DNA from 3 places in the Metabacillus sediminis genome. Region 2 is predicted to be linked to each of the others. Evidence: riboswitches for the same ligand, from Rfam matches in the RefSeq annotation. Region 2 holds a riboswitch; each other region holds the start of a gene.

The links. A riboswitch is a leader RNA that binds a small molecule or an ion and turns the genes downstream of it on or off. The one in region 2 is predicted to bind S-adenosylmethionine.
Region 1: it holds a riboswitch for S-adenosylmethionine, as region 2 does, so the genes downstream of both, WCV65_RS01475 (hypothetical protein) here and WCV65_RS06980 (methionine biosynthesis PLP-dependent protein) in region 2, are expected to answer to the same signal.
Region 3: it holds a riboswitch for S-adenosylmethionine, as region 2 does, so the genes downstream of both, WCV65_RS17535 (O-acetylhomoserine aminocarboxypropyltransferase/cysteine synthase family protein) here and WCV65_RS06980 (methionine biosynthesis PLP-dependent protein) in region 2, are expected to answer to the same signal.

The regions. Positions count from the first base shown of each region.
Region 1 covers NZ_CP147407.1:256,555-261,811, reverse strand. Annotated here, with positions in the region: gene WCV65_RS01500 (D-alanine--D-alanine ligase) at 1-388, opposite strand, end outside; gene WCV65_RS01495 (thioredoxin family protein) at 586-903, shown strand; gene WCV65_RS01490 (hypothetical protein) at 1,170-1,685, opposite strand; gene WCV65_RS01485 (hypothetical protein) at 1,737-2,066, opposite strand; gene WCV65_RS01480 (DUF4176 domain-containing protein) at 2,075-2,335, opposite strand; SAM riboswitch class I at 2,758-2,872, shown strand; gene WCV65_RS01475 (hypothetical protein) at 2,965-4,200, shown strand; gene WCV65_RS01470 (LLM class flavin-dependent oxidoreductase) at 4,217-5,257, shown strand, end outside.
Region 2 covers NZ_CP147407.1:1,313,006-1,318,262, forward strand. Annotated here, with positions in the region: gene WCV65_RS06945 (ATP-dependent helicase) at 1-239, opposite strand, end outside; gene WCV65_RS06950 (hypothetical protein) at 394-642, shown strand; gene csaA (chaperone CsaA) at 643-1,005, shown strand; gene WCV65_RS06960 (DUF421 domain-containing protein) at 1,076-1,750, opposite strand; gene WCV65_RS06965 (GNAT family N-acetyltransferase) at 1,826-2,248, opposite strand; gene WCV65_RS06970 (YjcG family protein) at 2,248-2,766, opposite strand; gene WCV65_RS06975 (esterase family protein) at 2,799-3,521, opposite strand; SAM riboswitch class I at 4,076-4,185, shown strand; gene WCV65_RS06980 (methionine biosynthesis PLP-dependent protein) at 4,270-5,257, shown strand, end outside.
Region 3 covers NZ_CP147407.1:3,352,629-3,357,885, reverse strand. Annotated here, with positions in the region: gene WCV65_RS17565 (acyl-CoA dehydrogenase family protein) at 1-1,436, shown strand, start outside; gene WCV65_RS17560 (arsenate reductase family protein) at 1,690-2,046, shown strand; gene gcvH (glycine cleavage system protein GcvH) at 2,096-2,479, shown strand; gene WCV65_RS17550 (YusG family protein) at 2,538-2,783, shown strand; gene WCV65_RS17545 (toprim domain-containing protein) at 2,909-3,250, shown strand; gene WCV65_RS17540 (thioredoxin family protein) at 3,271-3,579, shown strand; SAM riboswitch class I at 3,784-3,890, shown strand; gene WCV65_RS17535 (O-acetylhomoserine aminocarboxypropyltransferase/cysteine synthase family protein) at 3,951-5,257, shown strand, end outside.

The sequences.
Region 1 (5,257 bases), 1.1 Mb from region 2:
GAACCCCGTTTCCTACGTACGGAATATTCATTAGTTCAAGCATTCCCTGAATGGTGCCGTCTTCCCCATTAGGTCCATGAAGAAGCGGGAAAATCACATCAAAAGGCTGCTCCGGATTTTCACCGGCAGTGGACGGGAACAATTCCGTGTTCAGTGCAACAGGCAGAATCGCTTCGCTCTCTTCATGTCCCAGTTTTAAAGCAGCCACATTTGAAGCAGGCTCGTTCAGCTGTACTCCGCGGATCCATTCGCCCTTTTCCGTAATATAAATAGGATGTATATCAAATTTGCTGAGATCAAGCGCCTTGATTACAGCAAGAGCTGTTTGCAGAGAAACTTGATGTTCTGCGGATTTCCCTCCGTATACGAGGCCAAGTTTAATTTTCATTATTTATTTCCCCCTCAATCTTTCAGGTGCAGTCATTTTTTAATCACTCTCACCATTTTATCACCTTCCGGCATTTTTGTTATAGATGACCCTGTTTTTATCTCAAAAGATTCGTATCGCATTATTTTTTTATGCATAGCGAATTAGTCGTTAAATGACGCAGTTTGTATTAAAATAAAGACAGGAGGGATTTTCACATGGAAAAAATTACATCATCCGAGCAGTTTCAGCAGCTTATTTCAACAGATAAGGAAGTCTTAATTAAATTCTTCGCAGATTGGTGTCCTGATTGCACCCGAATGAATTTCTTCATCGATGAAATCATCGAAGAATACAAAGAATACCAATGGTTTGAAATTAATAAAGACGAATTTCCTGAGATTGCCGAGCAGTATCAGGTAATGGGGATTCCAAGCATCCTGATTTTTAAAAACGGTGAAAAGCTTGGCCACCTTCACAGTGCGAATGCCAAGACACCTGAACAGGTTCAGGAATTTCTCGCTGAAAAACTTTAAGCACAAGCTCTCGCTTGTGCTTTTACTTTTTTACATTCTCCATTTAACATACCTGTTGTTTTCCTCTGCAGATGTTCACTTATCTTCGGGCGGGCGGATTTTCGCTTACAGGATCTCATCTGTGCCCGCTGCTCCGGCTCAAATCAACTTGATGCTGTAACTTAGCTTCTTATGAATACCGATATCGAACTTCAAAAAAGACAAGCATGAGCAATCTAAAATAGAACACTTAGACATTCAAGTGTTTAGTAGAGAGACTCTAACCATTAATCGTTTGTAGGATCATAATCTACATTGTATTTTTTAGTGATCTGTTTCATTTCTGCATGATATTCCTTAATGAGCTTCTGATACTCCAGCATCTTTTGGTTTGATTTCTGCATTATTTCTTCATCACTTTTTTCTAAAGCTTCTTTTTCAAGTTCAAGTGCACTATAAAAAGTTTCTGTTGCTGTAACCATTTTTTTTGCAGGACTATCCAGTTCCTTAATTTCTGGTTTAATACTTTTTGCTTCCTTTACAGCTTTTTCGTATGCCGGCATTGTATTATTCACTAACTCTGCAAGAAGAGTCTTGTCATCAGAATAGTTGTCTCCAGAAACTGAAGAAAGCGAGTTGAAAGCCTCTACTTCGTAATCCGAAACTTTTTGGGTTGATTCATTCACATAGGTTAGTATAATCTTTTGTTTTTCCTCTTTAGATAATTCTTTCTGACTGTTTTCCTTATCACTGCAGCCTACCAGAAAAAAACATAAAATCATTAAAAAAGATAAGTATTTCACGATGTAAATTCCTTTCTACTTTCTTAGATTATATGAATGGCCAATGAGCCTCTACCGATGGTTTATTAAATTAGGATCGTCTTTTATAAAAGCATCTCTACGCGATAAATATCTTTTCTTCTGTACAGCTTTTGCTAAAACCATCATTGGAATCGTGATCACTAGAACTAAAAAACCATACCAAGCCACAAAAAATGATAGAATAATATAAGTAATTGAACCTAAAAAGAAAATAGAGTACATAAGCATAAATATTATGTTAAAAAGAATAAGCTGGTTAATTCGGTACTTTTCTTTATGTACATCAGACTCTTTGTTTCTGTTAACCAGATACCTTATTTCTGATGCTGCTATGGCATAAGGTTCTGTAAACCAATGCATCCAACTCTTCATTTTTTATCGCTGAAAATCTCTTTTAGTTGTTTTCTCAATGCCTTTTCGCCTTTTGTTTCCAGTCCTTTAAAAAAAACTTTGTTAATTTGATTATGATTAAAGAATACATTTGTATTATCCCCAATGTGACCTTGAGGGTAAGGACAAGCAACATAGTCCCAAACTTTATCCTCATTATCCGCCTGTTGCTGCTTTCTTCCATAAATTTCTTTATCTGCTATTAATTGAGAATAAAAATTCAGTAAATTTGCACTCATCCAACCACACCTTACTCTTTTGATTCAAATAAATTCCTTGTTTTGTAAAAATCAGATAAATTTATACTAACTCATATCTTTTCATCTTTTCAAACAACTATTTATATTTTAGAAAAAATGTGATTATAGAACTAACATAATATTGAAATTCCGATAATTACCAAGGTATATTTATCCATAATCATGTTATATAAGTCCTACCCCCCTCTTTTAAAACATAAACCACTTTTGAGGAGAAAAGGATTTTATATTGTTTAGCATTCTGCATGGTTAATTCCCTTCAAAATGACAATTTCGACTAAATTATTTTCCAGGAAATAATCGTTTCCGCCTTCCCTCGACATTTTTGCCTCCAAAGTTTCCAGAAGCCCAGTCCTTGACAAATATATCAAACGAACATATGATCAATTTAATTCTAATAACTCTTATCCAGAGAGGCGGAGGGACATGGCCCTGCGAAGCCTCGGCAACGGATCACGATTTTTGTGAAACCGTGCTAATTCCTGCAGACACATTCATGTGTTTGAAAGATGAGAGAAGAGCCGGTCTGCTTTTCAGATTGTTCCACCCCTCTTCTGCTCATGAAGAGGGGTTTTTTGCGGTTTTTATGACATAAGGAGATGGGTAGATTGACAGATTTTCTTATAAAAGGAACAGAATTATGGAACCAGTTAAAGACACTTCCGGAAGACAAGCATCCTGCTATTATTTTCAACTCCCATATCACAGGGTTGGCTATTTCCCGGGCTCTGGGAAAAGAAGGTATTCCCATTGTCGCGCTGGACAGAGATGGACGGGCGGTCGGGCTTCAATCTAAATATGTTCATACCACTGCTTTATGTCCTAATCCATTTACTGAAGAGGCGGAATTTATCAGTCTGCTGATGGAAATCGGACGGAATCTCCCTCTAAAGGGTGTATTGTTTCCGTGCAATGATGAATGGGTGCTGCTCGTCAGTAAACACCGGACCGAGCTTGAAAAGTATTTCTTATTCCCGTTCGCGGAGTGGGACAACGTTGAATCTCTTTTAAATAAACGGAAGCTTTATAAAAAAGCCGCTTCATTAAACATTCCAATCCCTGCAACCTGGTATCCGGAAGAGTTTTCGGGTGAATACCCGGATGACCTTCCTTTTCCATGCATCGTAAAACCTGTGGAACAGCGCAGTTTTTATGAAGCTTTTCAGACGAAGGCTTTTACCGCGAACAGTACGGAGGAGCTCACCGCCATCCTGGCTAGAACAGCCAGCCATGAGGTTGTAATCCAGGATATAATCAGCAGCTCTCTTTCAGACTTTTATTCTCTCTGCACCTATACGAGTATGGACGGGGAAATAAAAGGCCAGTTCACCGGCAGAAAGCTTGAGCAATATCCTTTGAACTTCGGAACGGGCTGTCTTGTTGAGTCTGCTGAAGGCGGCCGGTTTGTCTCATACGGTGCTGAAATATTAAAAGCGCAAGGGTATTACGGAATTGCGGAGACAGAATTCGTATATGACAAACGGGATGACACATATAAATTACTGGATGTGAATACACGAGTTTGGAAGTGGATCGGACTTCCGATTTTCTCGGGAGTTAACCTGCCTCTTCTCGCTTATAACGAAGTGACCGGGTTAAAAGGAGAAGCCCAATATCCAGTATTGGACTATTCAAAATGGGTATATTTAGATGACTATCTAAAGGTTAAGCAGGAACGTCCCGGTACTTTTCATGGACACCTGTCCGATTCCGAAATGGCTTCGGTGCTCTTCGGTGAAACCTCCACACATATAACAGAAGCTGTATTTTCAGCTGAAGACCGCGCACCTTCTGTACAGCAAATGAAAAATAAATTCAATCAGGGGTATGTATGCCCGTGCTAGGAAAGGTGTGAATGGGATGAAATACGGATTTTGGCTTCCCCTTTTTGGGGGCTGGCTCAGAAATGTTCAGGATGAAAAGATGCCTCCCACTTTTGACTATGCAAAAAAGGTCATTCAGTCAGGTGAGAAATGGGGCTATAGCACAACTTTGATCGCAGAGCTTTATTTAAACGATATTAAAGGCCCGGAATACGATTCGCTTGAAGCGTGGACAACGGCAGCAGGACTTGCCGCAGTCACTGATAAAATTGAAATTATGACGGCTATCAGACCGGGCTTTCATAACCCCGCAGTGGCGGCCAAGATGGCGGCCAACCTAGATCAGATGAGCAATGGCCGGTTTACGTTAAATGTCGTCTCCGCCTGGTGGGAAGAAGAAGCGAGACAGTACGGAGGTATTTTTACCGAGCATGATGAGCGCTACAGCCGGACAGAGGAGTTTGTTGAGGTTCTGAAAGGGCTTTGGATGGAAGACTCATTCTCCCATAAAGGAAGGCATTATGAATACAAAGAAGCAAAGCTTTTCCCGAAACCAGTTCAAAGACCGAATCCGATCCTGTATGCAGGAGGCGAAAGTCCGCGCGGAAAAGAGACGATTGCCCGCTATTGCGACGCTTATGTGATGCACGGGGGAACGGTGGATGAAGTCCGTTCAAAAATCGAAGAAATGGTTCGTTTAAGAGAAACCGTGAATGAAAATCCATTCGCCTCCTTTGGAATGGCCGCATACGTGATATGCAGGGATTCGGAGGAAGAGGCGGCAGAAGAGCTCGCTCGCATAACCGATGTAAAAGAGTCCTCTGCTTACGCAGGCTTTAAAGATTTCACAAGCAAATCCCAGCTTGAACAGCAAATCCAGCTTCAGGATTATTCGGTGTCAAACCGGGGACTGCGCCCGAATCTCGTCGGGACACCGGAACAGATTGCAGAGCGGATCATCCAGTTTGAAGAGGCAGGTCTTGATTTGCTGCTGCTCCAATTTTCGCCGCAGCTTGAAGAAATGGAGCGTTTTTCTAAAACAGTCATGCCGATTGTGGAAAGAAAGAGGACCGCAGTT
Region 2 (5,257 bases):
TTTTTCTTGATGAAGGGTTTTTCCGCCGGCATGTAAGCATTCACGCATGCTTCTGAATCTGATTGATCTTTATGCACAAACTCAGGCGGCGAGGAAATCCGGAACTTAAGCACGACAGGACGGCCGCAGACAGGGCATGTCAGAAAACCAGCTTTGCCTAAGTCATATACCTTTTGAAAATCTTCTCTTGGGTAAGTTGGAAGTTCTATTAATCTATCTGAATATTTTGCAAAAAACATCGGGTTTCCTCCCATAAAATCTCTATTGGGCACGTAAACTATATGTAAAATAGACAAGAACCATCTTAACAGACTCATAGAGAAAGAAAAAGGTGATTATGGCGTTTTCTATTTAAAATTTGGGGTATATTTTAAAACAAAAGGGAGTGGGAATATGAGCTGGATAGCACCTATTCAAAACGATCAGTACATACAGTATGCTAATCGATCCGTGCAGGTAAAGGACGACTACGCTTCACTTGACCGTGTCTCAAAAATCCATCTTCAGCGCGATAAAATGGAAGAGGAACGCAAGCACGAAGAAAGCCGTTTTTCCAGAATATTGGACCGGGTAAAACAATCTTCCACTCATGCTTTGCCTTCGGAGCCGGGAAAAGGTTTGTCCTTTGACGCGAGAATATAAATGAAAAAGTCAGAATGTTCGATCAAAGAACCGGCATCAATTGAGGATTTTTTAAAGCTGGACATCCGGATTGGCACGATTACTGCTGCTGAGGATTTTCCAGAAGCCAGAGTTCCGGCCATCAAGATGAAAATTGACTTTGGAGCGGAAATCGGAGTAAAGCAGTCCAGTGCTCAAATTACAAAACGGTACACTCCAGACCTTCTTCTCGGAAGGCAAATAGCAGCTGTTGTGAATTTTCCGCCGCGCAAAATTGCCGGATATCGTTCTGAAGTGCTTGTACTGGGCGGTGTTTCAGGTGATGGGGAAGTTGTCCTGCTTAACACTGATGTTCCCGTTGAAAATGGTACCCCAATTGCTTAATCACCGTATAAAAGGGGGAGGCCGTTCTGTACGCCCATGAGCGGCCCGTAAAAAGACCATAAAGCTGGTCTTATTTTTTTTGGATATATAGGTCGTCTCCCTTGCGCCATTCCGCATAAAGCACATGCTGATAGGAGTGGATGCCCTGATTTGAAAGCTCATTAACAAGCCATTCTTCCTTGAGACCTGCTTCTTTTAAATTGTCCCTCTGCACTGCTCCGTCCAGCACCAGACTGTAGGGGAGAACAGGCATGGAGCCCATCATGGAAAAATCAGTTCGGACCGGCATGTCAAATTGAGGCTTTTTCAAGATACTCACACTGCCATCAGTTTCTAAAATGGCAAACTCAATTTCCCGCATGGAAAACGTACCTTTGGATCGGATCAGATGCTGAAGCTGGTTTAAATCAAGCTTTTCTTTTTTTAGCTGCTCCCTCAGAATTCTTCCATTGCGGATGATGATGGTTGGGCTTCCCTCCATCATAACCCTCGCTTTATTCGATTTTTGAGTCAGCCACTCAATTACAAATATAAGAATCCCCCAAATAGAAATGGCAAAAAGAATATCCAATAGTCCAATTTCATCGTCATATACGGCATTTCCTACGAGTTCTCCAAGTACAAGAGCCGATATGAAGTCAAAGGTCGTAATTTGCGTAATTTGAGTTTTGCCAAGCAGTCTTGACATGACAAACAATCCGAAGAATCCAACGACCAATTCTGTTGATATTCTGTACATATCCATCGAAATCACCCTTTATAGATTGCACACTAACAATGGTTTTCACTCAAAAAAAACAGACAGCTTAATCGCTGTCTGTCATAAACGGCTTTTGATCATCGTTACGTGAGGGATGCCGGCATCCATGAATACACCGGAACGCACTTCATAGCCAAGCTTTTCATAAAAGGGAATCGCTTGAGTCTGTGCATTCAGCTTGAATTTCTCAATGTTTGGAGCGGCGACAATTTCAAGTTCCTTCATAATCAGGCTGCCTGCGCCTTTTCCGCGGTAAGAGGGGAGAATGCAGATGCGCTCGAGCTTTCCGTAGCCGTCTGCTTCACGAATCCGGCCGGTGCCAACTGGCATGCTTTCATCGTATAGGACGACATGCACGGACATTTCCTCGTTTTCATCTACCTCTTCCTCTGCCGGTACTTTTTGTTCTTCAACGAATACCTTCATTCTGATTGAAAAGGCATCCTGCATTTCTTTTTCCGTCTGTACAACTTTTGCGAGCATTAGAGTTCTCCTTTTTCCAGGATGAACGTTTCATAAACAGTCCAAGCTCCGTTATCAAGCTGATAGAGCAGGTGGAAACGGTCAATCAGTTCAATATGATGATTATCCTGCATTTTCAGCTGTCCCAAAACATCTGCCATTTCTGCATCAGATAGCTTTTGGCCAATTGTGATGTGTGGAACAAAAGAATATTCAGGCTCGGAAGTAAGAGATCCTGAATGAAGCTCGGTATGAAGCTCCATTAATTCATCATTAGGCTCCACCTTAAGGTAGATCACGTTGTTTACAGGTGAGAATGAACTGATTTTCTGCACCTCAAGCTTAATCGGGCTCAGCTTGTTTGCAACAGATCGAAGTTCTTTGGAAATCGCCTTTATTTCTTCATCTGACGCTTCAAATGGCGTCTTCAGAGTCAAGTGCGGCGGAATAAGCGCGTAATGAGGGTCATAGCGTTTTCGGTAGGAATTCGCCAGATCTTGAAGTTTTTTTGCCGGAAATAGGACAATTCCATATTTCATACAGGTTCCCTCCAGTAGTAAGTAGTAGTTAATTAAAACATGGCTTTAAGCGCCTTAGGCAGTAAGGGCTGCCAATGTGTCCATGTGTGGTCCCCATCAAATTCTTCATATGTGTAAGGAAATCCTTTTTTTTCGATCGCTTTTTGCAATTTGCGATTCGGTTCGATGAAATTCTGCACTTCTCCAGCCGTTGTCTTAACATCAGTTTCCTTTTCGCCAATCTGATGATAGATAGTCAAATTCGGCTCTGCATCGTATTGCATGACAGCATTTAGGACCTTTTCGTCAACATAAGGGGACTGCATAATGATTTTACCAAAAATACTCGGATAGTCGAGTGCTGTCATGAATCCGACTGTTGCGGCGAGCGAATCACCAATGAGTGCGCGTCCCTGTCCAACCTGATATGTTGGGAACTCCCTGTCCAGAAACGGGACAAGCTCATGGGCAAGAAACCGTTTATAAGCAGGGAATTTCTCACCGTCGGGATGGTATTTTGTCCGGCGGTCCTGTACATTCTTGTATGGAATGCCGACAATGATTACATTCTCCAGTCCGCCGTTCTCAAGCAGGGATTCATACTGGCGGGCAATCCTCCCAAGCCTGAAATAATCCTGCCCATCCTGCGCAATCAGCAGACTGTACTTATACAGAGGGGAATAGCTTTTTGGCAAATATGTAAGGACAGTCAGATCTTCGTTCAATGCGCCTGAAAAAAAGGAAGCTTCTTTGACAACTCCAGTTTGCTTCTCCACAGATAAGTCCTCCAGATGAATTAAGTAAGGTTTGTACTTAGTTTTTGTATCTAGCTCCGGCGCCTAGCCCCTCGAGGTCATATGCCACTCAACCTCCGGGCCCGCAGGATGCGGGTCAGTTCCCACGTCTTTCCCACGGCTGATTGTCTTATGCTTGTCGGGGGCCGGCAGGAGGCCGGTCAGTTCTGCGTTGCGGCAGGACGCCGCGCATTTAGCAGAACATCCTTCCTTGAGGAGCCTCCGCTTTTGGAATGTGATGGATAAGTTGTTTCTACTTTGTTTTTGCGTCTAGCTCCGGCGCCTAGCCCCTCGAGGTCATAAGCCACTCAACCTACGAAAGGAAAAAACGCCTTTCTCCGGCTGATTGTCTTATGCTTGTCGGGGCTGAGCAAGGCGCCTCCGCTTTTGGTTTTTGTATTCGCTTCCACTTATTTTATCATGATTTTTAAAAAAATGCTTTTCCGGAAAATCAGGGAAAGTTTACATGAATCACTTGTAAAATTTATAAAATTGCGTTAAAGTTATAAAAAATTCATAATATTCCTTACGATTTATTCTTATCCAGAGAGGTGGAGGGACTGGCCCTGCGAAACCTCAGCAACCGGCAGAACGCTCTAGGCGTGCCAAGGTGCTAAATCCAGCAAGCGAGCTTGGGAGATGAGAAGAAGAACTGTTAAGCGACAAGCCTTCTTCTTATTTTAGGGGAAGGCTTTTTTGTATTCTTAATCTGCATAAGCGAGGGTGTAAAATGACAAAACATACAGAAACGATCTTAGCCCAAATCGGCAACCGAAGTGAACAGACGACAGGCGCCGTTAATCCTCCCATTTATTTAACGACAGCTTACCGTCATTCAGGAATCGGGGAATCGACCGGTTTTGATTACATACGAACCGGCAATCCGACACGTGCCATCGCTGAAAAGGCTTTGGCGGACTTAGAAGGCGGAGATCAGGGGTTTGCCTTCAGCTCAGGGATGGGAGCCATTCAGACCATTATGGCGCTATTTAAAACCGGAGATGACATTATTGCCTCATCCGATATTTACGGAGGAACCTACAGGCTGTTTGAACAGGAATGGCGTAAGTATGGACTGACATTCCAATATGATTCATTTGCAGATCCTGTGAGTACAGAGGCTAGGATCCTTCCGAATACGAAGGCGATCTTTCTGGAAACTCCAACGAATCCGCTTATGCAGGAGGTGGATATTGCAGCAGTTGCAGAAGTAGCGAAGCGCCACGGCCTGCTGCTGATTGTGGATAATACATTCTATACTCCTGTCATCCAGCAGCCATTAAAGAGCGGAGCTGATATCGTCATTCACAGTGCAACTAAATATCTCGGAGGACATAATGATCTCCTTGCTGGAATCGTTGTGGCAAAAGGTAAGGAACTTTGTGCGGAGCTTGCTTCCCATCACAATGCAATCGGCGCCGTTCTCGCTCCGTTTGATTCATGGCTTTTAATCCGGGGATTAAAAACACTGGCACTTCGGATGAGGCAGCATGAACAGAATGCAGCTGATATAGCCGAATTTTTAGAAGAAGTCCCGGAAGTAAGTGATGTACTGTATCCGGGAAGAGGGGGCATGCTGTCGTTCCGGGTCGCGAAAGAGGAATGGGTGAATCCATTCCTGAAAAATTTGAAGACGATTACGTTCGCAGAAAGTCTTGGCGGGGTTGAGAGTTTGATGACGTATCCAGCCACTCAGACGCATATGGATATACCAGAAG
Region 3 (5,257 bases), 2.0 Mb from region 2:
GAATTGGGTCTCTGCCAATCGTTCTTTTCGGTAATGAAGAACAGAAAAAGCAGTATCTTCCCGACTTAGCCGTTGGTGAGAGACTAGCTGCATATGCTTTGACAGAGCCTGGTTCCGGTTCAGATGCACTTGGAGCAAGAACAACTGCAAGGCTGAATGCAGAAGGTACTCATTATGTATTGAACGGTGAAAAACAATGGATCACAAATTCCGCTTTTGCTGATGTGTTTGTTGTGTATGCAAAAGTTGACGGCGAACATTTCTCCGCGTTTATCGTTGAAAAAAAATTCCCGGGAGTTTCAACTGGGCCTGAAGAGAAGAAAATGGGAATCAAAGGTTCTTCTACACGTACACTGATTCTTGAAGATGCCATGGTGCCAAAGGAAAACCTTCTTGGAGAGCTTGGAAAGGGCCACGTAATCGCCTTTAACATTCTAAATATTGGCCGCTACAAGCTTGCTGTTGGGACAATTGGCGGCTCAAAACGGGTCATCGACGTTTCCGTCCAATACGCGAACCAGCGCCAGCAGTTTAAAACACCAATTTCAAAATTCTCGCTCATTCAAGAGAAGCTTGCGAACATGGCTTCCAAAACATACGCAATGGAAAGCTCTGTATACCGTACGGTAGGTCTTTTTGAAGAAAGAATGAGCTTGCTTTCCGAAGAAGAGACAAAGGACGGCCGTGCTGTCGCTGCCTCAATTGCTGAATATGCGATTGAGTGTTCATTAAATAAAGTTTTGGGATCTGAAACACTTGATTATGTAGCAGATGAAGGTGTACAAATTCACGGCGGCTACGGTTTCATGCAGGAATATGAAGTAGAAAGAGCTTACCGTGATTCCCGTATTAACCGGATCTTTGAAGGAACGAATGAAATTAACCGTCTTCTCGTGCCAGGAACATTCCTTCGTAAAGCCATGAAAGGCGAGCTCCCTCTTCTTCAAAAAGCACAGGCCCTGCAGGAAGAGCTAATGATGCTTATGCCGGAAGAAGTGGGTGAAGGCACGCTTGAGCAAGAGAAGCATTTGCTTAAAAATGCGAAAAAAATCGGGATTATGATTGCTGGTTTAGCTGCACAAAAGTACGGACAGGAACTGCAAAAAGAGCAGGAGATTCTTGTGAATATTGCTGATATTGTAAGCAATATTTATGCAATGGAGTCTGCGATCCTCCGTACCGAGAAAGCAATCGCTGCTTCTGGAGAAGCTAAAAACAGCCAAAAGCTTCTTTATACACAAGTTTATTGCCAAGAGGCATTTAACGAAATTGAAGCACATGCTAAAGAATCCCTGGTAGCTATTGAAACAGGTGATTCCCTTCGCATGATGATTTCCGCATTGCGCAAATTTACCCGCTATACACCGATTAACGTCATTGCAAAAAAACGTGAAATCGCAGCAGCAATTATTGATGCGAATCGCTATGTAAACTAATTTTTTTACAGAAGAGAGCATGCAGCCCGGCCGGCTTGCATGCTTTTTTTTGATGACTTTGATAAATATGAATGCATGAGCTCATAGAGTAAATGAACGAGCGAGTTGAGCTTGTATATCGGTCGATAATGCTCTTCCTTGCAAACGAACGGCAAAGGTGAGTAAAATAGGGCTATAACTTTTTAGGCAGCCTTGCTTAATGATGAGCGTTTATTTCAACATAATTGGCAGGCTGCATGGTACAATAAGGAGGATTACATTGGACTTTTACTGGTATCCTAAATGCGGTACATGCCGGAAAGCGAAGAAATGGCTGGAAGAGCAGGGCCATGAACTAAATGTAATACATATTGCGGAAAACCCCCCTAGTAAAGATGCATTAAAGGATCTTTATTCCAAGAGCGGTTTGGAGCTGAAGAAGTTTTTTAATACGAGCGGTCAGAAATACCGTGAGTTAGGCTTGAAAGACCGTTTGAGCAGCATGAGTGAAGACGAAATGCTAACCGTTTTATCTTCAGATGGAATGCTCATTAAAAGACCGATTACAGCGAGCGGAAGCAAGGTCACTGTGGGTTTTAAAGAAAATGACTTTGAGCAAATGTGGACGTAAGAAGAGACTCTGTCTTTTCCATAAACAATAGAACTTTGGAGGGAATAAAATGAATACACCAAACGAACTTCGTTATTCTGAAGAACATGAGTGGGTAAAAGTTGAAGGCGATAAAGTACGAGTAGGAATTACACATTTTGCACAGTCAGAGCTTGGAGATATTGTTTTCGTTGAGCTTCCTGAAGCGGGAACTGAAATTAAAGCAGATGAGCCGTTTGGTTCTGTTGAATCTGTTAAAACTGTTTCTGAGCTTTATGCACCAATCAGCGGTAAAGTTGTGGAAGTGAATGAAGACTTGGATGACAATCCTGAATATGTAAATGAATCTCCATACGAAAAAGCGTGGATGATCGTGATTGAGCCCTCTGATTCAAGTGAAATCGAGAACTTGATGACGGCAGAACAATACACAGAAATGACCAACGAAGACTAATTTATCCAGCGTTTTATAAATCAAGTTGGGTCATCCTAAGGAAAAAGGAGGGCTTGACTTGACGCTTAAAAAACAACGGATCGACGTTACGGATCATATAACGGGCAAGTTTGTAAATGGACAGATGAATCTTTTTTTGGACAACCAGCCGATCGGGACAATGACTAATGGGGAAGGCGGCAGCAAATTTGAGTTAAAGAACGGATTCGAAGCCAATGAAGACCGTTTTTATCAGATGGCTGACGTGCCGGATAAACCAGATGAAAAGTATGTTGATTGTGACGACGAAAACGGCTGGTGTTAATGATAAGGCAGTGGAGCCGTCCACTGCCTTATCTGCTTTTCATTCCAGACTGCTTCTGCAGGAAACATTGGATTGAAAAGAGAATAAACTTTAGAAAGACAAAATGAACAGGTGATGTGATGGTCATGTCAGAGGCTCCTAAAATCATTATTGTTGAAGGCAGATCAGATAAGATGAAAATTCAGGAAGTCATTAATGAGCCGGTCAAAATTATTTGCACAAATGGCACAATTAGTCTCACAAGAATGGACGAACTTATTGATGAATATTTTGAAAATGATGTCTATGTGCTAGTCGATACAGATGAAGCGGGAGAGAAGCTTCGAAAGCAGTTCATCAGAGAGTTTCCTGAAGCTTCGCATCTGTATATTGATAAAATGTATAAGGAAGTTGCTGCAGCTCCAGAGCACCATATCGCCTCCGTATTGCTTGGAGCGAATATTGACGTCCAAGCGAAATTTTTATAGCAAGGAGTTCTGGTTTTATTATGATTGAAATAAATGATAAGCAGATTTCCGGGAGGATGGATAAGGGACGGTTTATTTTGTATCTCTATACTCCCTTCTGCGGAACATGCCAGCTTGCAAAGCGTATGCTTACAGTAGTGGATGGGGCATTGCCGGAAACGGACATTTATATGGCGAATCTAAATTATTTACCGGGTTATGCAGGAAAATGGGAAGTTGAGAGTGTTCCATGCTTGCTGATTTTTGAGGATGGACATATTAAATCGAAACAATATGCATTTCAATCTGTTGAATTTTTGTATAGATTGCTTCAAAAAGACGGCGCTTAATGCGGCGTTTTTCATTTTTTTAGAGATGATAAAAAGTTATCATTTCGATAAATAGTATTAGGCGGATCTTTTTTCGAGCTCATTCTGTTTATTTACCTCTCATTCAGCATATTTCTCGGGAAATAAAATGGCCGGCAAATATTTTTTAGTAAATAGTTGCCAACAACAGAAAAAGAGGTTAATATTAAGAAAATTCAAACAAATATCTTATCAAGAGCGTTGGAGGGTACTGGCCCGATAATAACGCAGCAACCGGTCTATTTAGATACGGTGCTAATTCCAGCAGAGGGTTACCTTCTGGCAGATGAGAAGAGCGGACAAAGACCTCTTCTTCGGAAGGGGTTTTTATTATGAAAACAGGGGGAGATCGAATGAGTGAAAATGGATTCAGACCGGAAACGCTGGCCGTACATGGAGGACTTAAGGAAGACCCGATTACAGGAGCAAGAGCTGTACCTATTTATCAGTCAAATGCGTATTTGTTTAAAGACACGGATCATGCAGCTGATCTTTTTGCTTTAAAAGAGCCAGGGTACATTTATACGAGGATACATAATCCTACCGTTTCAGTGCTAGAAGAAAGGGTGGCGCAGCTTGAAGGCGGGGCAGGTGCTCTAGCTGTTTCAAGCGGAATGGCAGCCATTACCCTCGCGATACTAAATATTGCAGAAGCTGGAGATGAAATTGTCGCGGCTTCCAATCTTTACGGCGGAACCTATAATTTATTTGCAAATACGTTGCCGAGATACGGCATCAAAACAGTTTTTGCCGATGCATCCGATCCTGAGAATTTTAAGAAGGCAATCACTCAAAAAACGAAGGCGATCTTTGGTGAAATAATCGGAAATCCCAGCCTTCAGGTTCTTGATGTTGCATCGGTATCTGAAATTGCTCATGAAGCGGGAATTCCTTTAATCATTGATAATACCTTTGCTACACCATACCTTTTCAAACCCATTGACTATGGAGCGGACATTGTGGTTCATTCGGCTACAAAATGGCTGCTTGGCAATGGAACGACATTAGGGGGCATTATCGTGGATGGCGGCAAGTTTGACTGGTCTACAGGCAAATTTCCAGCCTTCGTTACTCCTGACCCAAGCTATCATAATATCGTTTTTGCTGAAGCCCTCGGCGAACTCGCTTATATCGTAAAGGCAAGGGTTCAGCTTCTGAGAGATTTAGGTCCGGCATTAAGTCCGTACAATGCCTTTCAATTTACATTGGGATTAGAGACGCTGCATGTCAGGATGAAGGAACACATTGCAAATACAAGGAAAATCGTTTCCTACCTTCAAAACCATCCCGCAGTTAAGTGGGTATTATACCCGGAGCTTGAAGAACATCCATCAAAAAACCTTGCAGATCGATATTTGCCAAAAGGAGCCGGTGCAGTTATTGTATTTGGAATAGATGGAGGCTTGGAGGAAGGGAAAGCCATTATCAATCATACGAAGTTATGGTCGCATGTGGCGAATGTTGGGGATGCCAAAAGCTTAATTATTCATCCGGCAAGCACCACACATCAGCAGCTCGGCAAGGAAGAGCTTATAGAGGCCGGGGTTTCCGAGGATCTGATCAGATTGTCTGTAGGAATTGAACATTCAGACGATCTGCTTGAGGATTTGGAGGCAGCTATTTTCGCCGCTACAGGAAAACGATCGTTGACTGTCAGCAT